Regions from separate parts of the Kitasatospora sp. NBC_00039 genome, predicted to be linked through region 3. Evidence: riboswitches for the same ligand, from Rfam matches in the RefSeq annotation. Region 3 holds a riboswitch; each other region holds the start of a gene.

Region 1 (7,193 bases), 4.7 Mb from region 3:
GTCCGGTCGCGGATCACCGGGAACGGCTGCTCGGCGTCGAACCGGGCGGCCTCGCTGCCGTCGCGCCAGGTCGAGGCGTACACCACGATGCTCCCGGCGGGCTGACGGACAGCCATGTTGTGGACGAAGGCCTGGATACCGCCGGGTCGCGGCGGGAAGTCGTTGGTGACGATCAAGGTCTTGTGCATCAGGCCACGGCTCGCTCGGTCGGGGGGTGCTCGGTGTACCGCTGGGTGATCCGTACGATAGGTCAACACCATGACCCGCCGGGAACGGAACCGTGCACGGCAACCGTTTCACCCCCGGGTCTGTCCTAGTACCTAGGCAGCCGGTGGGGCCCGCCCGGACGACGGCGCAGTGCCCGACACCGACCGCCCGGGCGTCCGTCTCGCGACGCCTCCGGTGGGACGTCCGAGACGAACGAGGGAGCGCAGTGGAGTTGGCCCCGGCCACCGAGTCCGGTAACCCCAGCGGCGCGGACGGCCCCGGCACGGCCCTGGCCGTCCGCCAGGAGCCCGTCCATGCCCCCGCCCGCCCCGCCGGGCGTGCCGGGGCGCTCTGCGCGCTCGGCGGAAGCTGGCTGGCCACCCGGGCACTGCTGCTCCTGCTGGTGACCGGCGTGCTGCGGATGCCCGGCGGGGACGTCACCACCGACGTATGGCTGATCTACCACGGCTGGTACGGCGTCCTGCAGACCGGCACCTTCCCGCTGGACGACGTCACGTGGCAGTACCCGCCCGGCGCCGCCCTGGTGATCATGCTGCCGGGGCTGCTGCCCTGGTCGTACCTGGTCTCCTTCTGGGTGATCTGCGGGATCGCGGACGCCGCCGCGATGGCCCTGCTGGTGCGGACCGGGCTGCGCAGGGGCCGGGCGCTGACCGGCGCCTGGGTCTGGGTGGCCGGAGTCCCGCTGCTCGGCCCGATGATCTACAACCGGTACGACGTCATCGTCACCGCGGTCGCGGTGGCCGGCCTGCTGGCGCTGATCCGCCGCCCGGCGATCGGCGGACTGCTGCTGGGCCTGGGCGGGATCATCAAGATCTGGCCGCTGATCGGCCTGATCGGCACCCCGTCCGGCCGGCGCACCCGCCGCGCCTGGACGGCCGCGGCGGCCACCGCTGTCTCGGTGGGCTTCCTGCTCGCGGCCGGGATGAACGGCGCGTTCGAGTTCCTGACGTTCCAGAAGGACCGTGGCGTCGAGGTGGAGTCGGTGGGCGCGCTTCCGCTGCACTTCGCCCGGATCGCCGGGGCCTGGGACGGCAAGGTGATGATGAACTACGGCTCGGTGGAGATGCTCGGGCCGTGGGTCAACGTGGTCGGCAAGGTGATGATGGCCGGCACCCTGCTGGGCTTCGCCTGGCTGCTGCTCTGGCGCTTCACCGCCAAGCGCCGCAACGCCGCCACCATGTACGACGCGGCGCTGACCGCGCTGCTGATCTTCACCGTGACCAGCCGGGTGATCAGCCCGCAGTACCTGGTCTGGCTGGTCGGCGTGGCGGCGGTCTGCCTGACCGTACGCGGCAGCAGCCAGCGGCCGGTGGCGCTGCTGATCCTGGCCGCGACGCCGCTGACCCTGGTGGAGTTCCCGCTGATGTTCAGCGAGGTGGTCGGCAGCGAGCCGTGGGCGATCACCTGGCTCACCCTGCGCAACCTGCTGCTGGTGGCCGCCACCGTGCTCTCCTGCATCCGGCTCTGGCGCTCCACCCGCGGCCCCGAGCAGCTGCCGCCCACCGTGGTGCTGGCCCGCCCGGAGCCCGCCTCCGCCTACCCGGTGCGACCGGGTATCGCGTACGAGCAGGACCTCCTGGACGGCATCGACCGGCCGACGGCCGGCGAGCGGCGCTAGGTCCCTCCGGCGGCGGACGGGCCCTGGGTCCTGCCCGCGGCGGACGGGCCCTCGGTACCACCCGGTCGATCGCGCGCCCGGCGAGACCGGCGGGACGGCGTCTACCCCTTGAGCCGCCGGACCTCGGCGAGCCAGAGGTCGGTGAACTCGGCCAGCCCGAGGCCCAGTTCGGCCCGGAGCACGCGGTCCATCCACTGTTCCCGGTCATCCCCCCGGCCCGCCGCGCCGACCGCACGGTAGAGGGCGACCAGCCGCTCGGGCCCGTGACGGCGGGCGATCAGCTCACAGGCCAGCCAGGACTGCTCGTAGGCCTGGGCGATGCCGGCGGAGCCGGCGGTGAAGTCCTGGTCGACGGGCAGCGCCGTGGGCAGCCTCCCGGCGGCGACGTCGCGGGCCAGCTCGGGGGCGATCTGCTGCGGGGAGCGGCCCGAGCCCCGGTAGCCCGTCCAGTCGGCGACGCCTTCGGAGAGCCAGAGCGGCGTCCAGGAGCGGGTGTCGGCCCTGGTCGCCACGTGCGTGGCCTCGTGGGTGATCACCACCTGACGGCCGAAGTCGCTGAGCCCGCCGTACGCCTCGGGGTTGACCAGCACCCGGTCGGCCGGAGTGTGCCAGGGCGCGCCGGGCGCCGCGGTGGTGACGGCCGCCATGCCGGTCCAGCCGGCCGGGTCGGCCTCCAGCAGCCGGGCGAACTGTGCCTCGGTGGCGGGCAGTTCCAGCAGCAGCCGGCCCGCCCAGCCGGTGCCCCAGAGCACGCCGACGGCCGGGACGGCGCGGTCGGCCACGGCGGCGAGCCCGGCCGCGTCCGGTCCGCTCGCCAGGCCGAGCACCAAGGTGTGCTCACCACGGGCGGGCGCGACGGTGCCGAGGTCCCAGAACGGCGGCGGGCCCCCGACGCTCTCCTCCCGCTCGACCCGCCAGCCGCCGGGGGTGCGCAGCAGCGCGAGCCGGCGAGGGTACACCACGGGGTACTCGTCGTGCCCGGCCACCCGGACGGCCAGCTCGGCGGTGGCGCTCAGCCGGTCCGGCGCGCCGGCCGGGCCGAGTACAAGGTTGCGGTAGCCCGCCTCGGCCAGCGGCAGCGCGGGCGGCCCGGCGGCCAGGGCCCGGGCGCGTTCGGCCAGCAGTGCCGTCACCTCGGCCTGCTGGTCCGCCGCCGCCCGCACGGGCGCCGCCGGGGCGGCCCCGGGCAGCGAGAGCTGGGCCAGCCCGCCGGCGGCGAGCAGCAGGGCACCGCGCCGGGACAGCGTGCAGCGGCGTGCCCCGGCGGCGGTGGAGGAAGGTCTCGGCCCGGACCGGCTCAGAGCCGGATCACCCCCGCGACGGGCATCGCGTTGACGCTCTCGTACCGGACCTTGGCACCCGGGTACGGGGCATGCACGATCACCCCGCCGCCGGCGTACATGCCGACGTGGTGCATGTCCCGGTAGAAGATCACCAGGTCTCCCGGTCGCGCGTCGGAGATGCTGACCCGCTGACCGGCGTACGCCTGGGCCTGCGAGGTGCGCGGCAGGGTCACTCCGGCCTGCCGCCAGCTCCAGTACATCAGACCGGAACAGTCGAACGCGCGGGGCCCGGTGGATCCGTACACATAGGGCGAGCCGATCATCTTCACGGCGGCGGCCAGCGCGGCGGCGCCGCGTTCGGAGGCGGGCGGGGCGGTGCCCAGGTCGAGCCGGTCGGTGCCGCGGGTGGCGCGCTGCTCGGCCTCGCGGGCGTCCTGGGCGGCCATCCGGGCCCGTTCGCCGGCGCCCAGGCTGTTGAGCAGCTTCTGCGCCTTGGCCAGCCGCTGCTGGATCTGCTGTTTGCTGTCGGCCAGGGCGCGGCGGATCTGGTCCAGCTCGGAGAGCTTGGCGGAGGTCTCGGCGCGGCGCTGGTCGAGCCGGCGCTGACGGGCCACCACCTCGTGCAGCGTCTCGTTCTGCCGCTCGGCCGCCTGGTCCAGACTGCGGGCCCGGGAGAGGTAGCCCTCGGGGTCGGTGGAGAGCATCAGCTGGACGGTCTGCGCCATGCCGCCGCCGCGGTACTCGGCGCCGGCCACGGTGGCGAGGTCGCCGCGCAGCTGGTTGAGCTCGTCCTGGGCGACGGCGACCTGCTGCTGGAGGGTGCCGGTCTCGTGCTGGAGCCGCTGCTGGGCGTCGAGCGCCGCGTTGTGCTTCTCCGAGGCCTGCTCGGCCTCGTCGTAGAGCTGCTCGACCTGCGTCTTGACGTCCGTGCGGCTGGAGGGCGTGTCCGGCGGGCCCGGCGCGGCCTGGGCGGTGCCGTCACCGGCCATGCCGAGCACGGTGGTGGCCGCCGCTGTCAGCACCAGCGCACGGGCGAGCGCGTGCGCTCCTGACAGCGGGGAACGGCGGTGCACGGCCATGCGACGGTGGCTCCAATCCTGCGGCCCGGCCCCGCCGCCGCACCGGGGGCGGGCGGCTCGTGAGCGGGAGTCCGGTGGCAGACGTTAGCGAGTCCGGGCGATCGAGTCCAAACCCCTCCCAACCCAAATATTTGACCCTCAATCGGACATCTGCCCGAGCCGCCGGAAAAGCCGCAGGCCCGGCCTCCCACGAGGGGAGGCCGGGCCTGTCGGGGCCGATGCGGATCAGACGCGCACGATGGCGGAGATCGGCAGCATGGTGGCGGTCTCGTACCGGACCACCGCGCCGGGCTTCGGCGCGTGGATGACCTGGCCGCCGCCCACGTACAGGGCGACGTGGCTGGCGTCGGCACGGTAGATGATCAGGTCGCCGGGCTGGGCGTTGGCGATGTTGGTGCCGACGTTGGTCCCGTAACCGGCCTGCTGCTGCGAGGTGCGCGGCAGCGAGACGCCCGCCTGCGCATAGGCCCAGCCGGTGAGGCCGGAGCAGTCGAAGGAGCTCGGGCCGGTGGCGCCGTAGACGTACGGCGAACCGAGCTTGCTCTCCGCGGCGGCGATCGCGGCGGCGGCGCGCGAGCCGTTGGCGGCCGGCGCGGCGGGCTTGGCGGCGGCCGGCGCCGAGGACGACGCACCGAGGTCGGTGCGGCTGTTGTCGCGGGAGGCGCGGTCGGCGTCGGCCTTGGCCTTCGCCTCGGCCTTGGCGGCGTCCGCCTTGGCCTTCGCCTCGGCGGCGGCCTTCTCCTCGGCCGCGCGCAGCGCCTGGCGCTCCTGCTCGGTCAGCGTGTTGAGCAGGTCCTGGGCCTTGGCCAGCTTGCCCTGGACCTCCTCCTTGGAGGCCTTCAGCTGCTGGGTGGTGGTCTCCAGCTCGCCGAGCTTGGCCTGGGCCTCGTTGCGGTCCTGGTCGAGCTTGCGCTGCTGCTCCTGGAGGTCCTTCAGCGCACCGGACTGGGTGCTGCTGGCCTGGGTCAGCGCACCAGCCTGGTTCAGGAAGTTGTCCGGGCTGGACGAGAGCATCAGCTGGACGGTCGACGATATGCCGCCGTTGCGGTACTGCTCGCCGGCGATCTCGGCGAGGCCGCCCTGGGCCTCGGTCACCGAGGCCTGCTGACGGGCCACCTGGTCCTGGAGCTCGCCGACCTGCTTCTGCAGCTCCTGCTGCTTGGCCTGGGCGCCGTTGTACTTCTCGGTCGCCTGCTCGGCCTGCTCGTTGAGCTGGTCGACCTGCTCCTTGACCTGGTCCTTGGTCGGCGTCGGGTCGGCGTGGGCGCCGGACTGCGCAGAGAGGGCGACGGCAGCGGCGGCGACACCGGTCAGGATCGAGACCCGGGCGCGGCCGGCAGGCTTGGGACGACGATGGGACGCCACGAAGGCGGACTCCTTCTTCCAACGCCCGCCTACCGGGTGAGCTGACGGGTTCGGGCCGGAAGCGTGCCCTACGACGCCTCACCGGCCGTTCCAGCGGCCGACCTGGCGCCGATTCACCCCGGAGGAACATGGTTCCCCGGCTCCGCTCCACAGCGCCCCCGACTGCTGGGCTCCCCGTCGGACCGGTCTGCGACCCGTCCCGCTGCTTCACGAACTCGGCGGTAAACCCCCGCCGCCACCCAGGCTGGGTGATCGACTGTGCGGTGGTTCGAGGCACGACCCTAGTAACAGAACCGTGATCCGTTCAAATCCTTGTCAGAAAAAAGACGGAAGAATACCCAAGTTCATTTGTGAATATGACCGGGTGTGACCAGCAACCTACGCGGAGCTGATCATTTCTCACATACGGCCGGGAACGCCGACGCCACCCCCGCTCGGAGGTGGCGCGGATCACAGGGCCGGATCCCGGCCCCTGGGCGTGTCGGTCCGTCAGACCCGGCGGATGGTGTTGATCTTCATCGCGTCGGCCTTCATCACCTTCACCACATCGCCGGTGTGCGGCGCGTGCACCACCATGCCGTTGCCGATGTACATCCCGACGTGGCTGCGGTCGTCGCGGTAGATGATCAGGTCACCCGGCTGGGCCTCGGCGAGCGAGGGCACCCGCGAGCCGTAGTTGGCCTGCGCCTGCGAGGTGCGCGGCAGCGAGACGCCGGCCTTCCCGTACGCCCAGACCATCAGGCCGGAGCAGTCGAAGCTGTTCGGCCCGGTGGCGCTCCAGACGTACGGCGAGCCCTGCTTGCTCATCGCGTTGGAGACGGCCGCCCCGGCGAGACCGGAGGCCTGCGGCAGGCTGCCGAGGTCGGCACGCTCGCTACCGCGCGAGGCCCGGTCGTCCTGCTGCTGGGCGGCCTTCAGCGCGGCCCGGTCCGCCGCACTCAGCGAGTTCAGCAGGTCCTGGGCCTCCTTCAGCTTCTTGTTGACCTCGGCCTTGGACTGGTTCAGGTCCTTGGTCGTGGTGTCCAGCGAGGCGAGGATCGCGGCGGCCTCGGTCTTCTGCTGGTCCAGCCGGCGCTGCTGGTCCTGGAGGCCCTTGAGCGCGTCGGCCTGGCTGGAGCTGGCCTGCTGCACGCTGGAGGCCTTGTCCAGGTAGCCGGACGGGTCGGAGGAGAGCATCAGCTGCACGGACGGGTCGATGCCACCGGTGCGGTACTGCTCGCCGGCCACCGCGGCCAGCCCGCCCTGAAGCTGGGTCATCTGGTCCTGGCCGCGCGCCACCTGGTCCTGGAGCTGGTCGGCCTGCTTGCGGAGCTGGTCGGCCCGCTCCTTGGCGCCGTTGTACTTCTCGGTCGCCTGCTCGGCCTCCTCCTGGAGCTGGTCGATCTGCGCCTTCACGTCCTCCTTCTTGGGGGACGGGGTCGGCGCGGCGTGGGCGGCGACCTGGGCGGAGAGGGCGACCGCGGTCGCCGCGGCAGCGGTGAGCACGGAGACCCGCGCGCGGCTCGGCTGCTTGGGACGGCGGTGGGAGGCCAAGTGACCGGCTCCTTCTTTTTACGGACTCACCCAATCGAGTGAGAATCCGGAAAATAGGTTTGACGCCAGACCCTAGTGAAGATCCAG
Region 2 (7,193 bases), 400 kb from region 3:
GCTCAGCCCAGCAGGGGAAGCGCGGGGAGGGTCAGGAAGTCCGCGAACTCCTCGGCCAGGGCGACCTGTTCGAAGAGCCTGGCGGCCTCGCGCCAGCGCCCACCGGCGTAGGCGTCCTCGCCCAGCTCGGCCCGGAGCCCGGCGAGTTCCTCGGCCACCAGGCGGCGCACGAGGTCGGCGGTGGCCTTCTCGCCGGTGTCGGAGAGCACGACGCCGTTGTTGATCCACTGCCAGATCTGCGAGCGGGAGATCTCGGCGGTGGCGGCGTCCTCCATCATGTTGAAGATGCCGACGGCCCCGAGGCCGCGCAGCCAGGCCTCGATGTAGCGGACGCCGACCTGGACGGCGTTGTGCAGGCCCGCGCGGGTGCAGGTCCCGCCGGCGCCGGCGATGTCGAGCAGCTGGGCGGCGGTGACGGGCTCGGCCGGGCCGGGGTTGTCCTTCTGGTTCGGGCGGTCGCCGAGGACGGCGTCGAAGGAGGCGCGGGCGACGGGCACGAGGTCCGGGTGGGCGACCCAGGAGCCGTCGAAGCCGTTGGCGGCCTCGCGGTCCTTGTCGGCCTTGACCTTCTCCAGGGCCGCGGCGTTGACCGCCGGGTCCTTGCGGCTGGGGATGAACGCGGCCATGCCGCCGATCGCGTGGGCGCCGCGGCGGTGACAGGTCTGCACCAGCAGCCGGGTGTAGGCGGCCATGAACGGGGACGCCATGGTGACGGTGTTGCGGTCGGGCAGGATGTAGTGCTCGCCGGCGTCGCGGAAGTTCTTGACGATCGAGAACAGGTAGTCCCAGCGGCCGGCGTTGAGCCCGGCGGCGTGCTCGCGCAGCTCGTGGAGGATCTCCTCCATCTCGAACGCGGCCGTGATGGTCTCGATCAGCACGGTGGCCCGGATGGTCCCGTGCGGGATGCCCAGGGCGGCCTGGGCGTGGATGAAGACGTCGTTCCAGAGCCGGGCCTCGAGGTGGCTCTCGGTCTTCGGCAGGTAGAAGTACGGGCCGGAGTTCGGGTCCTCGGGGCCGCGGGCGATCAGCCGGGCCGCGTTGTGGAAGAAGTAGAGCCCGAAGTCGAGGAAGGCGCCGGCCACCGGCAGGCCGTCGACCAGCAGGTGGTTCTCGTCCAGGTGCCAGCCGCGCGGGCGGACCACGACGGTGGCGAGTTCGGCGGCGGGCTTGAGGGTGTAGGCCTTGCCGGCCGAGGACGTGAAGTCGATCCGGCCCTCGAAGGCGTCGATCAGGTTGATCTGACCGCTGACCACGTTGTCCCACGTCGGGGCGGTGGCGTCCTCGAAGTCGGCGAGCCAGACGCGGGCGCCGGAGTTCAGGGCGTTGATGACCATCTTGCGGTCGGTGGGGCCGGTGATCTCGACCCGGCGGTCCTGGAGCGCGCGCGGGGCCTCGGCCACCGTCCAGTCGCCTTCGCGCACGGCGGCCGTCTCGGGGAGGAAGTCCAGGGTGCCGGCGCGGACGATCTCTGCGCGGCGGGTCTTGCGGCGGGCCAGGAGCTCCTGTCGGCGGTCCTCGAAGGCGCGGTGAAGCCCGACGACGAAGGCGACCGCCTCCGGAGTGAGCACCTCCTCCGCCCGATGGACGCGCGGACCGGCGACAGTGACGACCGGAGCGGCGGGGGAGGCGCCGGCGGGTCCCTGATCTGTAGCCATGAGCAGGACACTCCTAAGACGGTTGAGCATGGCGAAGGGAGCTCCGGTGGGAACTTCCTTGATCTGAACCGATCTGAACCCGACTACCGGCGGGTTCGATTCTGTAAGGTGGAGACTAGTTTCCGCGATACAGAATTTCAACGGTTTGTTGAGGTGATCGCAGGGACTCTACTCCTCCCCCGACATCGAAGGGAACGCCGGTGGTTGCGACCCCCGACACAGCATCGACGACGGGCACGGACCGCGCGAGCGGCGGTGTGCAGTCCGTCGAGCGCGCCTTCCAGCTGCTGGAGGCGCTGGCCGACTCCGGCGGCGTGGCGACGCTCAGCGAGCTCTCCACCACCTCCGGGCTTCCGATGCCCACCATCCACCGACTGGTTCGTACCCTCGTCCAGCAGGGCTATGTGCGCCAGGACACCGCGCGTCGCTACACCCTCGGGCCGCGGCTGATCCGGCTCGGCGAGACGGCCGGCCGGCTGCTCGGCAGCTGGGCCCGCCCCTACCTGGCCGAGCTGATGGAGGCCACCGGCGAGACGGCCAACCTGGCCGTGCTGGAGGGTGGCGAGGTGGTCTACGTCGGGCAGGTGCAGTCGCGGCGCTCGATGCGGATGTTCACCGAGGTCGGCCGCCGGGTGCAGCCGCACTGCACCGGGGTCGGCAAGGCCCTGCTGGCCCAGCTGCCCGAGGCCGAGGCGCGCGCCGTCCTGGGCCCCAACCCGCTGCCCGCCCACACCGAGTTCACGGTGACCGACCCGCAGGAGCTGCTGGACCAACTGGCCGAGGCGCGCGAGCGCGGCTACGTGGTGGACGACCAGGAGCAGGAGATCGGGGTGCGCTGCATCGCCCTCGCTGTGCCTGGCGCGCCGACCCCGACGGCGCTCTCGGTCTCCGGCCCGGAGGCCCGGATCCGGGCACTGGAGGAGCAGGCCGGCGCGGCCTCCCTGGTGCCGGTGATGCACCACATCGCGGCCCGGCTGGGGCAGGTCCTGGCCCCCTGACGCGACATCACCGGGGCTTTCGCGCACGGGAGGTCGGCCCGGCCGTCTTCCCGTGGAAGCGTTCGCCCGTTCGAGCGGCCCGAGGGCGGGTTACCCCGGCCGCGGCGGACCGGTCGGTCACGCTGGGTGCGGACGCGCCCCGCGACGGTGCGGGGCGCCGGAACGCAGAGGGCAGGGTGAGCGGCGATGTCGCACAGTGGGTCCGTACGGGGTTTCTTCGGCAGGTCACTGACAGTGGGGTGCGCGCTGGCGGCGCTGGCCGCCGGGCCCGCGTGGGCGTGTCCGGGCGCCGGCCCGGAGCCCGGGGGCGATCCGGCGGCGGAGGTCGCGGCACCCGGCGGGCCCGCGACCTCCGACTCCGACCTGAAGGTGCTCCGCATCAACCCGGACGCCGCCGCACCCGGCGGCACCACCACGGTGCACGCCCGCGTCCTCAACACCGGCCCGGACCGGACCGCCTCGCCGTTCACCGTGGTGATCACCCTGCCCGGGGGCGTGACGCCCGAGGGCCCGTTCCTCCCGGAGAACTGCTACGCGTTCCAGAACGGCCACCGGGTGCGCTGCACCTTCCCGGCCGGGCTGGCGAGGTTCCGGACCGCGACGGCACTGATCCCGGTCCGGATCGCCACCGCCGTCCCGGCCCCCAGTACGTTGGCCGGGGGCTGGGTGGCGGTGCGCAGTGACGACGACCGGAACGAGGCGAACAACAAGCGGCCGTTCGAGATCCGGGTCGTACAGACCGCCATGCCGTAGCTCCTAGCGGTACACCCGGACGTAGTCCGCGGCGAAGGTGATCGGAGCCGTGCCCTGCGGCGCGGGGTGGTACTGCCCCGCGCTCAGGGACAGGTTGAGGATCGGGTACGCCGACCAGTCGGCGCCGACGCCCTTGCCGTCCGAGAAGACCTTGGTGCCGTTGACGTACCAGTCGACCGAGCCGGCCCCGCAGTGTGTGCCGATGGTGACCCAGCCGCCCTTCGTGATCGCCTTGGCGTCCGTGTAGTACAGGTTGCCCGGGTTGATGTGGTTGGTCAGCTCCAGCAGGTTCGGGTTGTCGGGGTGGTACTCGAAGGAGTCGATCTCCCCGTGGGTGCCGCTGGTGCCGTTCCACGTCCAGAGCGCCGGCCAGGCGCCGGTGCCGGCCGGGAGCTTGACCCGGGTCTCGATGTAGTCGCCGGTCTTCACCTTGAAGCCCTCGCTGGAGTACTCGGTGGTGAGCAGCCCGGTGTCCCAGGCCTGCTTGCCGTTCTCCAGCGTGTGCGTGCCCGGCCTGGCGGTGAAGGTGGCGACGCCGCCGGAGACGATGACGTTGTTCCTGTTCAGCCAGTCGAGCTTGTTGTCGTTCGGATTGTGATCGCCGTATTGGTAGGAGCTGCTCCTGTCGGCGGTCCAGCGGGAGCCCAGGGCGAGGCTGTTGAAGTCTTCTGACCAGGTGAGCTTCTTGCCCGCGACGGGCGCGCCGGTGGCGGGGGCGGTGCTGGTGACGCTCAGCGAGGGGGTCGCCGTGGGGGCGGGCGGCGGCGAGGGGGCGGCGGACCTGCCCGCGACCATGGTGGCCGGGCCGAGCTTGTCCTGGGTGACGGTCGGCGCGGCGGCCGCCTGGGCCCCGCTCACCGCCGGGGCACCGAGCAGTCCGGCACCGCTGACGGCGAGCGTGCCGGTGACGGCGAAGGCGGCGTTGCGGCCGCGGTGGGTGGGGCGGGCATGGCGCGGCGCGCTGCGCCGGGCACGCTTCTGCATGACAGTCTCCTCTGCGACGCCTGCGAGGTGAGCTGTCGGGTTCGGGCTGAGGTTGCCCGGCCGCCTGTGAAGCGGCTTCACCCCTAGCCTCGGCCCGGGCGCGGGGAGCGCACGGGCCGGGCACTGACCTGGGTCCCCCGCTCCCGTCCGCTGTGGTGCTCGGTTGCCGGCCGGCGGGTGGACAGGACTCGGCGTCCCGACGGCGGAGATCCGCGAAGCGGACGTCCTGTGCAGGCTAGGCAGGCCCCCCGGGGGCCGACAACTCGACGAGGGGTGTTCTCGCGCGGCGCACAGTGAAGTCGATCAACGACGGTACGGGGGCTCGGCCGGTGCGGGCCGGCCGGTCAGCCGGTCAGCCGAGCCAGCCGTCCACCTGGCTCATCGCGTCCGGGGACCAGGCCAGCTCCAGGTGGTTGAGCCCGGTGAGCAGCCGGGTGCCGCCGACCGTGCCGACCCCGGTGGTGTCCAGGGCGCTGCGGGTGAGGACGATGCCGTCGCTGGGCCCGCGGTTCTCGTTGAGCACGCCCGGGATGTCGGCCGAGCCGCCGGCCAGCAGGTAGGTGCGGACCGCCGCCGGGACGCCCGCCTGCTGGAGCGGCCCGATCAGCGAGCCGGCGTCGATGGCCGCCTGGATGCCCTGGCCGGAGGTGTAGTAGCCCTGGCCGCCGTAGTAGGTCGTCCACCAGTCCTGGGCGGAGCCGTCCACCCCGTAGGTGGCGTCCCAGCGGGCGAGCAGCTGGCGCTGGCCCGGGTAGCAGTCGTACCCGCCACTGGGCAGCACCCCGAGGCAGGGCTGGGCGGTGGAAGTGCCGTAGCAGGCCATGGACAGGTGCGGAGACGGCACGTTGGCGGTGCCGCCACAGGCCGGCCAGGTGGCCAGCGAGAACGCCCAGCCGTGCGCGTACACGTAGTCCAGGCCGCCGTTCGGCCCGCCGAGGGTGACCAGACGGCGGACGTCACCCGCGTACGCCCGGCCCCAGGACGGACGCACCGAGGACACGTACGCGCGGGCCGCGACCTCGCCCTTGCTCCACGCGACCACGTCCACCTGGGGCACCCCGAGCCGGGCGCGGATCAGGGCGATCGCGTCGCCGACGGCCTGCGCCTGGAGCAGGTTGTCGCCCTGCTTGTGGGCGAACCCGATCGCGAAGACGCGGCGGCCGGTGCCGGCGAGGTACCGGGCGAGCCCGGTGGAGGGGCAGGCGGACGCGCCGCAGGTGCCGCTCTCGCTCGGGTCGGCCCAGGCGCGGTCCGCGTTGTCGTTGGCGCCGTGGACGAGCAGGACGGGGGTGGCACGGCTGCCGGTGTCCCAGCCGGCGGCGGAGTAGAGCAGGAAACGCCCGGAGTAGGGCTGGCGGACGCCGCCGAAGTAGGTGAGGCGGGCGCCGTCCTGGTCACCGCGCCCGCCGGGCGGGTACTGCTCGGCGCGGAAGCCGGTGGTGGTGTCCAGATAGCGCTCGACCTTGGCCCAGCCGTTGCCGGGGGCGGGGAAGGCGGCCTCCAGGGTGAGGGACGCGGTGGCGGGGGCGGCGGTGGCCGCCGATGCGGGTGGGGGCGCGGCGAGGAGGAGGGCGGCGAGGGTGAGGGCGGCGGTGAGGGCGGCGGTAAGGGCGGCGGTGAGGGCGGCGGTGAGGGCGGCGGTGAGGGCGGCGGACAAACGACGGGCGGTGGGGCGCGGGGCGGTGGGCGGTCGTCTGTCGGACGGGCGTCCGGTGGTGAGGCGCGAGGTGGCGGGCATCGGCGGCTCCCTGGTCGGGCCGGTGGGCCGTAGGGCGGGCTGGGGCAGGCCCACGTCCCGGTGGGCCGGAGCTGCACGGTACGGCCGGGCCGCCGGGCCGCCCATGTGCCGGTGTCACACCCGGTGGGCGGGCGGCGTGGCGGTCTGTGCCGTGGCGGGAGTGGCCGCAGGGCCGCCGCCGAGGTCACCCGTCGGATAGGTTGGAGCTCCACCCGCAGTGCCGTACCGCCCAGACGAGAGACGAGGACCCGTCCCGCCATGACCGCGCCCCTTCCCGCCTTCGCCGGCCGCACCTACCTCTTCCAGGTCGACAACGGCGCGGCCTTCCGCAACGCCTACTCGGCCGACGGCAAGCGGCTGCGCTGGGAGGGCCTCGGCGAGTCGGCCGGCCAGTGGGAGGACGTGGCGCTGCACGTCGCCGAGGTGGGCCCGGAGCTGTACTTCGTCAGCTGGACCGAGCAGAGCGGCATCACCGTCAGCCACGTGATGGACCTCGGCAAGCTGACGGTGCGTGCGTTCTGGACGTACGAGGGCGAGGGCGGCCGGGTCGGCGAGCTGCACAGGGGCACGCTGGAGCCGGTGGCCTGAGCCGGTGCGCTGAGCAGGTGGGTTGAGCCGGTGCTCTGAGCCGGTGGACCTGCCGGACCGGCCGGACCGGCGGCCCGTCAGACCGGCTGGCCCGGCACCTGGAGGTGCTGCGAGAGCCACTCCAGCGAGGACGGCAGCAGCTTGCTCCAGGTCTCGAAGTTGTGGCCGCCGGTGTGCAGCATGCTGTACGAGACCTTCATCGGGCTCTGCACCGCGGCCACGAACGCCTCGGTCTCGCGCCGGTAGTTACCGTCGCCCTCCTTGGTCCCGGCCAGCAGCACGGACACCTTGGGCTGCGGCAGGTTCTTGAGGCGCCACATCAGGTCGGCCTCGTTGCGCCGCTGCTCGCTGCCCTTGAAGAGGTCGGGGACGGTCGGGTCGTCGGCGGCCTGGTAGTAGCCGGAGAGCGAGACCGCGGTCGGGAAGACCTCCGGATGCCGCATGGCGAGCTTGAGCGCGCAGTAGCCGCCGGTCGAG
Region 3 (7,193 bases):
GATGGCCACGATCGCGCCCACCTTGCTGTGCGCGGCGAAGGTGAAGGCGAAGAGCAGCACCGCCAGCACCGCGAGGATCACGTACAGGCTGCGCATCAGTGCGCGGTCGGCGAACCAGCCGCCGAGCAGGTTGCCGACGAAGAGGCCGACGCCGAACAGGAAGAGCAGCCAGGTGACGCTGGAGTCGGCGAAGCCCGCCATCTCGGTCATCATCGGCGTGATGTAGGTGAACATCGCGAAGATGCCACCCCAGCCGAGCACCGTCATGCCGAGCGCGAGCCAGATCTGCGGCTTGCGGAAGACGGCCAGCTCGGGGCCGAGCCGGGTGTCCGCGGCGCGTGGCTGGACGGGCACCAGCGCGGCGATCCCGGCGAAGCCGATCACACCGAGCGCCGCGACGACGTAGAAGGTGGAGCGCCAGCCGAAATGCTGGCCGAGCAGGGTGCCCATCGGGACGCCGAGCACGTTGGCGGCGGTGAGCCCGGTGAACATCAGGGCGATGGCGCCGGCCCGCTTGTGCGGGGCGACCAGTTCGGCGGCGACCACCGAACCGATGCCGAAGAAGGCGCCGTGCGCGAAGGCCGCGAGCACCCGGCCGACGAGCAGCAGCCCGAAGGCGGGGGCGACGGCGGAGACCAGGTTGCCGGCGATGAACAGGCCCATCAGCATCAGCAGCATCCCCTTGCGGGGAATGCGCGTGCCGAGGACGGTGAGCAGCGGCCCGCCGACCACCACGCCGAGCGCGTAGCCGGAGATGAGCAGGCCGGCGGTGGGGATGGAGACCGAGAAGTCTCCGGCGACCTCGGGCAGCAGGCCCATGATCACGAACTCGGTGGTACCGATGCCGAAGGCACTGATCGCCAGCGCCAGGAGCGCGAGGGGCATGAGGGAACCGCTTTCCGGAGCAAACAGAGAACGTTGCGTATGCAACTACCAGCGTCGACAATACGGCCGCTCGGCAGATAGTTGCAAGCGCGGCCTATACCCGCTTGCACACTCACCCCGAAGTCGCCCCGCCCACCTTGCCCCCATCCGGCAAACTCATTAGGTTAGGCTCACCTAACTAACTCGGAGGTCGTCATGAGCCCCAGCCCCACCGACGTCGAGGTGTCCGAGCCCACCGCCGCCGAACGGGTCTGCAGCCTGCTCGGCGCCACCTCCTCGGTGGTGGTCCGCGCCTGCGGCGAGCATCACGACCTCGACACCCCGGTCGCGGTGCACGGCTCCCGGCTGCGCCTGAGCGCACCGCTCGACTCGCCGCTCACCCTCGCCGTGACCCGCGAACCGGACGGTCTCGCCGTCGTCCTGGACCTCACCGACATCGCCCCGGTCGCCGTGCGCGACCGGGTCCGCGGCCGCCTCACCCTGGCCGGCCGGCTCCGCCTCGCCCACCTCGCCGACGACGGCATCAGCGTCCACCTCCGCCTGGACGTCGCCCACGCCGTCCTCGCCACCCCGCACGGCACCAGTGCCCTCACCGGCGCCGATCTCGCCCTCGCCGTGCCCGACCCGCTCGCCCCGTACGAGGCCGGCCTGCTCACCCACCTCGCCGACGACCACCGCGACGCGCTCGCCGTGCTCACCCGGCTCATCGACCCCCGACTCCTCGCCGGCCGCCCGGAGATCCGCCCCCTCGCGCTCGACCGGTACGGCCTGGTGCTCCGCCTCGCCCACCCGAACGGCCACCGCGACGTCCGCCTGGTCTTCCCCGAACCGGCCCGCGACGCCGACGAGTTCGGCCACCGGCTGCACCAGCTGCTGACCGCCGCCCACAGCGGACTGCCCGCCCGCCGGTTCTGACCGGGCGGGCGGGCGGGCAGCGCGAACCGACGTACGGGCCGACCCGGGCCCCCGGCACCGGGCCGGAAGCCGGACCCGCCACCGAACGCCACCGGACCGCCACCCGGCCGAGAACCGAGGCGTGAAGCGCGTCGAGAACCCGGTCGAGACCCGAGGCGGCGAAAACCGAGGCGGCGAAAACCGGGTCGAGCATCGGCACAGGAAGCTCCCCGGAAAACGACAACGGCCGGCCCGGCCCGCGAAGTAGCTTCGCGAGCCGGGCCGGCCTGGGCGTGTCCCGCGCCCGTTGTTCCGCCGGTGGTGCGGCGATCACCCGGTCGAGCGGTCACCCGACATGACCATCCCGGGAGGTCGTACGCCCCGCACCCTGCGGTGGTCTCTGCCCGAAGGTCAGATGGAGACGCCGTGCGCCCGCAGGTAGGCGATCGGGTCGATGTCCGAGCCGTACTCCGAGCCGGTGCGGATCTCGAAGTGCAGGTGCGGGCCGGTCACGTTGCCGGTCGCACCGGAGAGGCCGATCTGCTGGCCGGCGGTGACGGTCTGACCGATCTTCACGCCGATCGAGGACAGGTGCGCGTACTGGGCGTACTTGCCGTCGGCGAGCTTGATCTCGACCTCGTTGCCGTAGGCGCCGCCGTTGCCGGCCTTCACCACGGTGCCGGCCGCGATGGCGCGCAGCGGGGTGCCGGTGGAGGCGACGAAGTCGGCACCGGTGTGGTGGCCGGAGGCCCACATCGAGCCGGCCACGCCGTAGGCGGTGCCGAGCTTCGGGTTGGCGACGGGGGCGACGTAGCCGGAGGTGCTGGCCACCGCGGCCGGGGCCGGGGTGGTGGCCGGGGCAGCCGGCTTGGCGGCAGCGGGCGCCGGCTTGACGGCCGGGGCCTGCGCGGGCTTGGCGGCCTGGACCGGCTTCGGGGCGGCGGCCGGCTTCGCCGAGTCCTGCGAGGCGGGCTTGGCGGGGGCGGCCGGCTTGGCGGGGGCGGCCGGCTTGGCGGCCTCGGCGGCGGCCGGAGCGGCGGCGGCCTTGGCGCCCAGCGCGAGCTTCTGGCCCGGGAAGATCAGGTTCGGGTTGGAGCCGACGACCGAGCGGTTGTGGTCGTACAGCGCCTGCCAGCCACCGTCGACGTGCTTGGCGTTGGCGATCTTCGACAGGGTGTCCCCGCCGACGACCTTGTAGCTCTCCTCGACCGGGGCGGCGGCCGGCTTGGCGGCCTCGGCGGCGGCCGGAGCAGCGGCGGCCGGAGCAGCGGCGGCCGGGGCGGCGTCGACGCTGGTGGCGCCGGTCCAGGTGCTGGTCTGCGCGGGCTTCGCGGCCGGGGCGGTGTGGGCCTGGGCGCTGATGGTGGTCACCAGCGGAAGGGCGAACGCGGCGCCGGTGACGGCGGTGGCGATACCGATGCGGGCGGCGCGGGGCAGGGCGATACGACGAGCCTGTGCGGGCATGTGGGAATTTCCTCTCCGACGCCTGCGAGGTGAGCTGTCGGGTTCGGGCTGGAGTTGCCCGGCCGCATGCGCGACTTCACCCCAAGCCGGACCGTGAATTCCGGTCCGGCGACTTACCTTTGGGTCCCCCGCTCCTGCCGTACAGAGTTCAGTTCGTACCACCGGGCAGCGGCAGGACTAGGCGTTCCACCCGGTGGCCACCCGGGCCAACGCCGGGCGGTCGCTGAACTAAAGCCCATCCGATCGGGTGAAGCAATGTCGATCTCTTGAACGGGCAACAAAAGCCGGGATGACGGTGACACTCCGAATGATCGGCTGCACAGTACGTGCACAATCGATTCACCGCGCGCCACTGATCCACGACGCTCCGCCGATTTCGGTGTCCGTCCGCATGCGATCACCTACGGAAAGCCATTCACCGACACACCCCCGGTGACCCTTGTCACGTCGGCCCCCCGGGGCGGACGATCGGGCCGTGACCAACTCCGAGGCCGGCACCCTGCGCCTGGGCACCGCGCAGGGCCGCTGGGTACTACTGGCGACGGTGCTCGGCTCCAGCATGGCGATGCTCGACGGCACGGTCGTGAACGTCGCCCTGCCCCGGATCGGCACCGATCTCGGGGCCCCGCTCGCCGCGCTGCAGTGGACTCTGAACGCCTATCTGCTCACCCTGGCCGGGCTGATCCTGCTCGGCGGCGCGCTCGGGGACCGCTACGGCCGGCGCCGGGTCTTCCTGCTCGGCGTCATCTGGTTCGCCGTCGCCTCGGCGGCCTGCGCCGCCGCGCCCACCATCGACGTGCTGATCGCCGCCCGCGCGGTCCAGGGCGTCGGCGGGGCGCTGCTCACCCCCGGCTCGCTGGCGATGCTTCAGGCCGTCTACCACCCGGACGACCGCTCGACGGCGGTCGGCCTCTGGTCGGGCCTGGGCGGGGTGTCGGCCGCGGTCGGCCCCTTCCTCGGCGGCTGGCTGGTGGACGGCCCCGGCTGGCGGTGGATCTTCCTGCTGAACATCCCGCTGGCCGCGGTGGTCGTGGCCGTGGCGTCCCGGCACGTGCCGGAGAGCCGGGACGAGAGCGCGACCGGCCGGTTCGACGTGCTCGGCGCGGCGCTGGCCGCGCTGGCCCTCGGCTCCGTCACCTACGCCCTGACCGCGGCCGGCGACGGGCTGACCCCCGGGGTCTGGCTGACCGGCGCGGCCGGGTTGCTGCTGGGCGCGGCCTTCGTCGTGGTCGAGCGCCGCACCCCGGAGCCGATGCTGCCGCTCGGCCTCTTCTCCTCCCGGCTGTTCACCGCGGTGAACCTGGTCACCCTCTGCGTCTACGCCGCCTTCAGCGGGGTGTTCTTCCTGCTGGTCGTGCAGTTGCAGATCGTCTCGGGCTTCTCGCCGCTCGTCTCCGGGCTGGCCCTGGTGCCGATCACCGTGCTGATGCTGGCGCTCTCCGCCCGGGCCGGCCGGCTGGGCAAGCGGATCGGCCCACGAGTGCCGCTCACCGTGGGCCCGCTGATCTGCGCGGCCGGCGTGATGCTGATGCTGCGGATCGGCCCGGGGGCCTCGTACTGGACGGACGTGCTGCCGGCCGTCACCGTGATGGGCTGCGGGATGGTCCTGCTGGTGGCACCGCTGACCGCGACCGTGCTGGCGGCGGTGGAGGTCCGGCACGCGGGCATCGCCAGCGGCGTCAACAACGCCGCCGCCCGCGCGGCCGGCCTGCTCGCGGTCGCCGCGCTGCCCGCACTGGCCGGGCTCAGCGGCGACGCCTACCAGGTGCCCTCCTCCGTGAACTCCGCCTTCCGGACGGCGATGCTGATCTGCGCCGGGCTGCTGGTCACGGGCGGGCTCACCGCTTTCACGACCGTCCGGGGCAACGTCCTGGCCGCCGAGGACCACCCGGTGGCCGAGCCGGACTGCCGCTACTCCTGCGCCACCAACGCCCCGCCGCTCGACCCGGGCCACCTCGCCGCCGGGGCGTCCGCCCCGCGGGCCCCCGAAACGCCCGAGGGCCCCGCCACCTGACCGGCAGCGGAGCCCTCGTACGGCTGGGAAATCGTCAGGAAATCGTCTGAGAAACCGTCAGAGGATGTCGCCGGGCGCGTACTTGGCGGCCTCCGGGTAGGCGGCCGCAACGGCCTCGACCTGGCGGACGACCTCGGCGACCTGTGCACCGGCCGCGCCGGTGAAGGAGAGCCGGTCGGCCAGCAGCGCATCCAGCGCGGCCCGGTCCAGCGGCATCCGCTCGTCGGCGGCGAGCCGGTCCAGCAGCTCGTTCTCCCGGGCCCCGGCCCGCATCGCCAGCGCCGAGGCGACGGCGTGCTCCTTGATGACCTCGTGCCCGGTCTCCCGGCCGACGCCTGCGCGCACCGCGCCCATCAGCACCTTGGTGGTGGCCAGGAACGGCAGGTAGCGGTCGAGCTCGGCCTCGATCACGGCGGGGAAGGCACCGAACTCGTCGAGGACGGTCAGGAAGGTCTCCAGCAGACCGTCGAAGGCAAAGAACGCGTCGGGCAGCGCGACGCGGCGGACCACGGAGCAGGAGACGTCGCCCTCGTTCCACTGGTCGCCGCCCAGCTCGGCGGTCATCGACGCGTAGCCGCGCAGGATGACGGCCAGGCCGTTGACGCGCTCGCAGGAGCGGGTGTTCATCTTGTGCGGCATCGCGGAGGAGCCGACCTGGCCCTCCTTGAACCCCTCGGTGACCAGCTCGTGGCCGGCCATCAGGCGGATCGTCTTGGCCAGGCTGGACGGCGCGGCGGAGAGCTGGACGAGCGCGGTCAGCACCTCGAAGTCCAGCGAGCGCGGGTAGACCTGGCCGACGGAGGTGAGCACGTTGTCGAAGCCCAGGTGGCCGGCCACCCGGCTCTCCAGCTCGGCGAGCTTGTCGGTGTCGCCGCCGAGCAGGTCCAGCATGTCCTGGGCGGTGCCGACCGGGCCCTTGATCCCGCGCAGCGGGTAGCGGGCGATCAGCTCCTCCAGGCGGCGGAAGGCGACCAGCAGCTCGTCGGCGACAGTCGCGAAGCGCTTGCCCAGCGTGGTCGCCTGGGCGGCGACGTTGTGCGAGCGGCCGGCCATGACCAGCTCGGTGTACTGGGCGGAGAGCCGGCCCAGGCGCACCAGCACGGCGACCGTGCGGTCGCGCACGTGCTCCAGCGACTGGCGGATCTGGAGCTGCTCGACGTTCTCGGTCAGATCCCGGGAGGTCATGCCCTTGTGGATCTGCTCGTGGCCGGCGAGCTCGCTGAACTCCTCGATCCGGGCCTTCACGTCGTGGCGGGTGACTCGCTCACGGGCGGCGATCGAGCCGAGGTCGACCTGGTCGATCACCCGCTCGTAGTCGGCGACGGCGCCCGCGGGCACCTCGACGCCGAGGTCCTGCTGGGCCTTCAGGACGGCGAGCCACAGGTGGCGCTCGAGGACCACCTTGTGCTCGGGGGACCAGAGCTGGGCCAGGGTCGCCGAGGCGTACCGGGAGGCCAGGACATTGGGGATCTGGGGCTTCGCGCTCACGCTTCGCAAGCCTAACAGCCGAGGTCAGGCGGAACGGCGCCGGACCGGGTGGACGGCCGCGACGCGCGCACGGCCGCCTCCCGCGCCCCGCGACGGCTCATTCTGCTCCACCACGGCCCGCCGCCCGAACCGCTCGCCGCAGCACTCTGACCAGTGGACTCCACCGCGCCGGCCGGATGGCCGCGCCCGTGCAGGGGCGCTCGGCCGGTCCAGGCTGTCCTCGATCACCGCGTCGTGCAGCAGCCGGTAGAGCAGCGGCCGGCTCAGCAGCGCCGGGCCGCGCGCACGCATCGCCAGGGCGTGCCGCAGCGCCGTCCGCCCCTCGTCGAGCCGGTGGACGGTGTACTCGTGGAACCCGTCGGAGCCGTGCGGCCCGGTGAAGGCGAACCGCACCCACCGCCCGGGCACGTACCCGGCCACCGCTTCCCGCACCGGCCCGCGCTGCTCG

Evidence for each region. A riboswitch is a leader RNA that binds a small molecule or an ion and turns the genes downstream of it on or off. The one in region 3 is predicted to bind cyclic di-AMP.
Region 1: it holds a riboswitch for cyclic di-AMP, as region 3 does, so the genes downstream of both, OG286_RS28260 (NlpC/P60 family protein) here and OG286_RS07335 (peptidoglycan DD-metalloendopeptidase family protein) in region 3, are expected to answer to the same signal.
Region 2: it holds a riboswitch for cyclic di-AMP, as region 3 does, so the genes downstream of both, OG286_RS09060 (beta-glucanase) here and OG286_RS07335 (peptidoglycan DD-metalloendopeptidase family protein) in region 3, are expected to answer to the same signal.

The regions. Positions count from the first base shown of each region.
Region 1 is NZ_CP108289.1:6,354,804-6,361,996, reverse strand. Features, by position in the region: gene OG286_RS28280 (glycosyltransferase family 4 protein) at 1-188, opposite strand, end outside; gene OG286_RS28275 (glycosyltransferase 87 family protein) at 434-1,846, shown strand; gene OG286_RS28270 (hypothetical protein) at 1,948-3,009, opposite strand; gene OG286_RS28265 (NlpC/P60 family protein) at 3,144-4,208, opposite strand; gene OG286_RS28260 (NlpC/P60 family protein) at 4,434-5,573, opposite strand; cyclic di-AMP (ydaO/yuaA leader) riboswitch at 5,584-5,738, opposite strand; gene OG286_RS28255 (NlpC/P60 family protein) at 6,063-7,106, opposite strand.
Region 2 is NZ_CP108289.1:2,009,246-2,016,438, forward strand. Features, by position in the region: gene aceB (malate synthase A) at 3-1,655, opposite strand; gene OG286_RS09050 (IclR family transcriptional regulator) at 1,856-2,653, shown strand; gene OG286_RS09055 (hypothetical protein) at 2,840-3,406, shown strand; gene OG286_RS09060 (beta-glucanase) at 3,410-4,390, opposite strand; cyclic di-AMP (ydaO/yuaA leader) riboswitch at 4,393-4,506, opposite strand; gene OG286_RS09065 (esterase/lipase family protein) at 4,743-6,128, opposite strand; gene OG286_RS09070 (MoaF-related domain-containing protein) at 6,387-6,716, shown strand; gene OG286_RS09075 (alpha/beta hydrolase) at 6,794-7,193, opposite strand, start outside.
Region 3 is NZ_CP108289.1:1,611,430-1,618,622, forward strand. Features, by position in the region: gene OG286_RS07325 (MFS transporter) at 1-885, opposite strand, end outside; gene OG286_RS07330 (DUF2470 domain-containing protein) at 1,081-1,800, shown strand; gene OG286_RS07335 (peptidoglycan DD-metalloendopeptidase family protein) at 2,191-3,243, opposite strand; cyclic di-AMP (ydaO/yuaA leader) riboswitch at 3,248-3,407, opposite strand; gene OG286_RS07340 (MFS transporter) at 3,719-5,257, shown strand; gene purB (adenylosuccinate lyase) at 5,315-6,745, opposite strand; gene OG286_RS07350 (hypothetical protein) at 6,770-7,193, opposite strand, start outside.